Asanoa sp. WMMD1127: one gene and its partner. The protein of the gene in region 1 interacts with the protein of each later gene in a pairwise test. Links are inferred from orthologs where the notes say so. Each region holds a gene or a part of one and is shown in the gene's direction. Other genes may lie near its edges.

Region 1 (3,146 bases):
GAAGAGGTCGAGGTCAAGAACGGCAAGCGGCTCCAGGTGCAGAACAAGGTCTTCCCGGGCTACATCCTGGTCCGGATGGAGCTGACCCCGGAGTCGTACTCCTGCGTGCGCAACACGCCTGGTGTCACCGGCTTCGTCGGCGCCACCGACCGGGCCGACCGCCCCGCGCCGCTTTCGCTCGACGAGGTGCTCAAGTGGCTGGCGCCCGCGGTCGAAACCGCCGAGACCAAGAAGACCAAGGTCGAGGTCAAGGTGCTCGACTTCGAGGTCGGCGACTCCGTCACCGTCACCGACGGCGCGTTCGCCTCGCTGCCCGCGACGATCAGTGAGATCAACGCCGACCAGCAGAAGCTCAAGGTGCTCGTCTCGATCTTCGGTCGGGAGACGCCGGTGGAGCTCAACTTCAACCAGGTCGCGAAGATCTAAAACCGCTGAGTTACGCTTGTACGTCGGCCCGCCGGGGCCGCGCTTGACCGTGCGCGGGCTCCGGCTGATCGGCCGGTCGAATCCACCCGAAGCCCAGGAAGTGACATGCCTCCGAAGAAGAAGCTCGTGAAGACCTTCACGCTGCAGCTGCCCGCGGGCCAGGCGACCCCGGCGCCGCCGGTCGGTCCGGCCCTCGGCCAGCACGGCGTGAACATCATGGAGTTCTGCAAGCAGTACAACAAGGAGACCGAGCAGCAGCGGGGCGACATCGTCCCGGCTGAGATCAGCGTCTTCGAGGACCGCTCGTTCAGCTTCGTGCTGAAGACCCCGCCCGCCGCGCGCCTGCTGATCAAGGCCGCCGGCGTGCCCAAGGGCTCCGGCACCCCGCACACGGCCAAGGTCGGCTCGGTGAGCCGCGCCCAGCTCCGCGAGATCGCCGAGCGCAAGATGGCCGACCTCAACGCCAACGACGTGGAGCACGCCGAGCGGATCATCGCCGGCACCGCCCGCTCGATGGGCATCACGGTCCGCGACTGACCTATTCGTGGGAGGGCCGCCCTGGACGTGGCGGTCCGCCAACTACCACAGGAGATCTACCGACATGCAGCGCAGCAAGAGTTACCGCAAGGCGGCCGAGCAGATCGACCGGGACAAGCTCTACACCCCGGCCGAAGCCGTCAAGCTCACCAAGGGTTCCACCACGGTCAAGTTCGACCCCACGGTCGAGGTCGCGATGCGCCTCGGGGTCGACCCGCGTAAGGCTGACCAGATGGTCCGCGGCACGGTCAACCTGCCGCACGGCACCGGAAAGACCGCGCGCGTCATCGTGTTCGCGGCCGGCGCCAAGGCCGACGAGGCCACCGCGGCCGGCGCCGACGCCGTCGGCACCGACGACCTGGTCGCCCGCATCCAGGAGGGCTGGCTCGACTTCGACGCGGCAATCGCCACGCCGGACCAGATGGCCAAGATCGGCCGGATCGCGCGGATCCTGGGCCCGCGCGGCCTGATGCCGAACCCGAAGACCGGCACCGTCACCATGGACGTGACCAAGGCCGTCTCGGACATCAAGGGCGGAAAGATCACCTTCCGCGTCGACAAGCACTCCAACCTGCACCTGATCATCGGCAAGGCCTCGTTCTCCGAGGAGCAGCTGGTGGACAACTACGCCGCCGTGCTCGACGAGGTCCTCCGGGCCAAGCCGTCCGCGGCCAAGGGCACCTACCTCAAGAAGGTCACCTTCACCACCACGATGGGCCCGGGCGTCCCGGTCGACCCCAAGGTGGTCAAGAACCTCCGCGAGGAGAGCTGACCCTCAGCGCCAAGAATCGCCCGTCACCCTCCGTTCGAGGGTGACGGGCGATTTTCATTGCTCGGGCCCGTCGTGGGCACGACCGCCGCTCCCGCCAGAGCTCGGCGTCCGCCGTCGGTTCCGATCAGGACGGTCGGCCGCCCGGTGGTCCGGCGGTCTCCTTCGAGCGGGACGTCCCGTGGTCCGGCGGTCTCGTCCGAGCGGGACGCCCCGTGGTCCGGCGGTCCCCTTCGATCAGGACGGCCGCCGGCCCGGTAGCCCGGCGGTCGCGGTCGAGTCGGCGAAGGCGTCGGTGACGGCCGTCAAGGCCTCGTCGAGTGGCACGCCGAGGCGGCGCATGATGGCGGCGAAGTCCGCGGCGTGTTGCCGGAGCACGGCGTCCCGGCGATCGCCGGCCTGGGCGGCCACCCGGGTGCCACCGCCGCGGCGGGTTTCCAGGTGGCCGGTGGCCTCCAGCTCCTGGTAGGCGCGGGCCACGGTGCCGGCGGCCAGGCCCAGGTCGGCCGCCAGCTGGCGCACCGGCGGCAGGCGGGTGCCCGCGGTCAGTCCACCGGTGCTGACCAGGTCGGCGATCTGGTCGCGGATCTGCACGTAGGGCGGCACCGGCGCGGCCGGGTCGACGGTGATCAGCGGCTCGGCGGTCATCGGGCCGCGACGACCGCGCCGACGCGGCGGGCCTCCGGGTTGGACGGTGGACGGACCAGACGGACCGCGTAGTAGCCGCCGGCGGCTAGCGCCACGAGCATCGGGGCGAGCAGCCACGGGCGGGTGGACGTCGCCACCGGGCTCTCGCAGACGCCCGGCTGGCCCAGGATCGAATGGGTGAAATAGGCGCAGCCGCCCAGGGTCACCGCGGTCAGCACCCCGAGCGCCGACACGACGCCGTTCGCCGTCGCCCGGCGGTCCGCGTCGTCGACCGGTCGGGTGACCAGCCGGCGCAGCACCACCACCGTGCCGGCCGCGACCAGAGCCAGCGTGGCGCCGATCGTGATCGCGTAGAACCAACCAGGCCACGGTCCCTGCTGCCCGACGCCGCCCGAGACGCAGCCGATGTGCCGGCCGTCGAGCGGGTTGTTGGGCATGACCGTCGACCGGGTGTGCGCCGTCGACGCCGGCCCGGTGACACCGAGCAGGCCGCCGAGGGCGACGGTCAGTAGCACCACGCCGGCCGCCGGACCGGCCGGCACCAGGTCGAGGGTGCGGCGCGGGACGAGGCGGGCGGTCCGGACACCCGCGCCGGCCGGCCGGGGCACCGCCCGGTCCGCCAGCCACAGGCCGGCCGCGAGCGACGCCGCCAGCGCCGGCACCGCGAGCGCCGGCGCGATGTTCGGCTCGCCCCAGACGCTCAACACCCAGGCGGCCAGGACCCCCGCGATCAGGCCGGCCAATCGGAACAGCTCCATGCGCGCCC
Region 2 (3,210 bases), 3.4 Mb from region 1 along the record:
TGAAGCGGGACAGGAAGGCGATCGGGTGGAAGTCGTTGAAGAACCTGCGCATCCGCAGTGCGGCGGCCAGGTCGCCGTCGACGTCGAGCCAGCCCTGGAGGTAGGCGACGGCGACACCGAACTGGTCGAGGGCGGCGAGGGCCTTGGCGCCCCGCCGGTCCTTGACGGTGATCGTGAAGAGCGGGTCACCGTTGCCGAACACGTGCGCCGGCGCGCCGGCGGGTGCGACGGCGAACGGGACCGCCGGCTCGTTGGCGAAGAACGTCTGGTAGCGGCGCTGCAGCGCGGCGATCATGTCCGACGGGCTCACGAGCTGAATGTAACGCCCGGGTCCGGCTGGCCGCAGCGTCGCCAGGCGTGATGACTAGCATTTACCCAAACGTCCCACCGACCGAGGAGCTCCGCGTGTCCGCATCCCGCACCCCCGCCGTGGCCGACCCCGTCGTCGTCGCCGCGGGGACGACGGCGGCCGACGCGGTGGCCGCGGCCGGCCTGCCCATGACCGGCCCGAAGGCGATCGTCGTGGTGCGCGACGGCCAGGGACGCCTGCGCGACCTCGACTGGGCCCCGGCGGCAGAGGCCACGGTGACGCCCGTGGCGATCGACGAGCCCGACGGGCTCAACGTGCTGCGGCACTCGACCGCGCACGTGCTCGCTCAGGCCGTGCAGGACGTGTTCCCCGACGCCAAGCTCGGCATCGGCCCGCCGATCGACAACGGCTTCTACTACGACTTCGACGTGGCCAAGCCGTTCCAGCCCGACGATCTCGCCAAGCTCGAGAAGCGCATGCAGGAGATCGTCAAGTCCGGGCAGCGGTTCCGCCGGCGCCGGTTCGGCTCCGTCGAGGAGGCCCGGGCCGAGCTGGCCGACGAGCCCTACAAGCTGCAGCTGGTCGACCTCAAGAGCGACGGCGAGCTCGACTCCGAGGAAACCGTCGAGGTCGGCGGCGGCGAGCTGACGATCTACGACAACATCGAGGCCGACAGCGGCAAGACCTGCTGGTCCGACCTCTGCCGCGGCCCGCACCTGCCCAACACCCGGCTGATCGGCGCGTTCAAGCTGATGCGCTCCGCCGCGGCCTACTGGCGCGGTTCCGAGAAGAACCCCCAACTGCAGCGGGTGTACGGCACGGCGTGGCCGACCCGGGACGCGCTGAAGGCGTACCTGAAGCTGCTCGAAGAGGCCGCCCGACGGGACCACCGCAAGCTCGGCGCGGACCTCGACCTGTTCTCGTTCCCGGACGAGATCGGCTCGGGGCTCGCGGTGTTCCACCCCAAGGGCGGCATCATCCGGCGCGAGCTGGAGGGCTACTCGCGGCTGCGGCACGAGGTCTCGGGCTACGAGTTCGTCAACAGCCCGCACATCACCAAGGGCCACCTCTTCGAGACCTCGGGCCACCTGCCGTACTACAAGGACACGATGTTCCCGCCCATGCAGCTCGAGGGCGCGGAATACTTCCTGAAGCCGATGAACTGCCCGATGCACAACCTCATCTTCTCCTCGCGCGGGCGGTCCTACCGGGAGCTGCCGCTGCGGCTCTTCGAGTTCGGGACGGTCTACCGCTACGAGAAGTCGGGCGTCGTGCACGGGCTGACCCGGGTCCGCGGCCTGACCATGGACGACTCGCACATCTACTGCACCCGCGAGCAGATGCCGGGCGAGCTGCGGTCGTTGCTGGCCTTCGTGCTCGACCTGCTGCGCGACTACGGCATCTCCGACTTCTACCTCGAACTGTCCACTCGCGACGATTCGCCGAAGTTCATCGGCGACGAGGCCGACTGGGCCGAGGCCACCGCCCACCTGGAGGCGGCGGCCCGCGAGTCCGGGCTGGAGCTCGTGCCCGACCCGGGTGGCGCGGCGTTCTACGGTCCGAAGATCTCCGTGCAGGCGCGCGACGCGATCGGCCGCACCTGGCAGATGTCGACGATCCAGGTCGACTTCAACCAGCCGAAGCGGTTCGGGCTCGAATACCAGGCGGCCGACGGCACCCGGCAACAGCCGGTGATGATCCACCGGGCGCTGTTCGGCTCGATCGAGCGGTTCTTCGGCATCCTGACCGAGCACTACGCGGGCGCGTTCCCGGCGTGGCTGTCGCCGGTGCAGGTGGTCGGCATCCCGATCCGCGACGACCACGCCCGTTATCTGCGGTCGTTCGTCGACGCGCTGCGGGCGGAGGGGATCCGGGCCGAGGTCGACACGTCCGACGACCGGATGCAGAAGAAGATCCGCACCGCGCAGCAGCAGAAGATCCCGTTCATGGCGATCGCCGGCGACGACGACGTCTCGGGTTCGACGGTGTCGTTCCGCTACCGCGACGGGTCGCAGCGCAACGGCGTGCCGCTGGCCGAGGCCGTGGCCCACGTGGTCGAGGTGGTCCGGTCGCGGACGAACGTCTCGCCGTCGGCGGCCTGATGCCGGGCGCTGGGTCGGGGGCGCCGGGCTCGCCGGACGGGCTCGACCGGCTGTGGACGCCGCACCGGATGGCCTACATCAAGGGCGGGTCGCCGGCGCAGGGTTGCCCGTTCGACCGGGCGCCCCACCTGCCCGACGAGGAGAGCCTCGTGGTGGCCCGGGGCAAGGTCGTCTACGCGGTGCTCAACCTCTACCCGTACAACCTGGGGCATCTGTTGATCTGCCCTTACCGGCACGTGGCGGACTACACCGATCTCACCGACGAGGAGACGGTCGAGGTCGCGTCGTTCACCCAGGAGGCGATGCGCACCGTCCGCCGGGTCAGCGGGGCCCACGGGTTCAACATCGGGCTCAACCAGGGCTCGGTGGCCGGGGCGGGGATCGCGGCGCACCTGCACCAGCACGTGGTGCCCCGGTTCGGCGGCGATGCGAACTTCATGCCGATCGTGGGCCAGACCAAGGTGCTGCCGCAGCTGCTCACGGACACCCGGGTGTTGCTGGCGGAGGCCTGGGGGGACTCCTAAGGTGAGGCGGTCTCTCGTACCCTCTCGCCATGAGACGAACTCGGGCGGCGTTGGTGCTGGTCGCGGCCGGTGCGCTGGTCGCCGGGTGTGGGGCTGAGGTCGAAGGGCCGCGCTGGCGGTCGGGTGGGCCCTCCCCGTCGGCGTCGCCCACGCCGTCTGCCACCGCGGCCGCTCCGGTCGAGCTGACGCTGGCGTTCGCGGGTGACGTGCACTTCACCGGGCGCACGCTGGGTCTGCTGGACGAGCCGTCGTCGGCGTTCGGCAAGATCAGCTC

Evidence for each region.
Region 2: the proteins of rplA (region 1) and thrS interact in binary tests that used the Escherichia coli proteins (3 or more experiments, as listed by UniProt). The link is inferred for Asanoa sp. WMMD1127 from one-to-one orthologs.

The regions. Positions count from the first base shown.
Region 1 is NZ_JARUBP010000001.1:1,025,045-1,028,190, reverse strand. The notes cover bases 49-2,881. They hold rplA (50S ribosomal protein L1), read left to right. Parts: upstream 49-1,027; coding sequence 1,028-1,735; downstream 1,736-2,881. Other genes in these bases: O7635_RS05070 (hypothetical protein), read right to left, coding at 2,377-2,881; O7635_RS05075 (GntR family transcriptional regulator), read right to left, coding at 1,970-2,380; rplK (50S ribosomal protein L11), read left to right, coding at 532-963; nusG (transcription termination/antitermination protein NusG), read left to right, coding at 49-426. In the rest of the region: more of nusG, read left to right, coding at 1-48; more of O7635_RS05070, read right to left, coding at 2,882-3,138. UniProt on the Escherichia coli protein: One of the primary rRNA binding proteins, it binds very close to the 3'-end of the 23S rRNA. Forms part of the L1 stalk. It is often not seen in high-resolution crystal structures, but can be seen in cryo_EM and 3D reconstruction models.
Region 2 is NZ_JARUBP010000001.1:4,430,004-4,433,213, forward strand. What follows is about bases 12-2,908. They hold thrS (threonine--tRNA ligase), read left to right. Parts: upstream 12-405; coding sequence 406-2,412; downstream 2,413-2,908. Other genes in these bases: O7635_RS21180 (class I SAM-dependent methyltransferase), read right to left, coding at 12-310; O7635_RS21190 (HIT domain-containing protein), read left to right, coding at 2,412-2,908. Also shown: more of O7635_RS21180, read right to left, coding at 1-11; more of O7635_RS21190, read left to right, coding at 2,909-2,936; O7635_RS21195 (CapA family protein), read left to right, coding at 2,966-3,210. UniProt on the Escherichia coli protein: Catalyzes the attachment of threonine to tRNA(Thr) in a two-step reaction: L-threonine is first activated by ATP to form Thr-AMP and then transferred to the acceptor end of tRNA(Thr). The rate-limiting step is amino acid activation in the presence of tRNA.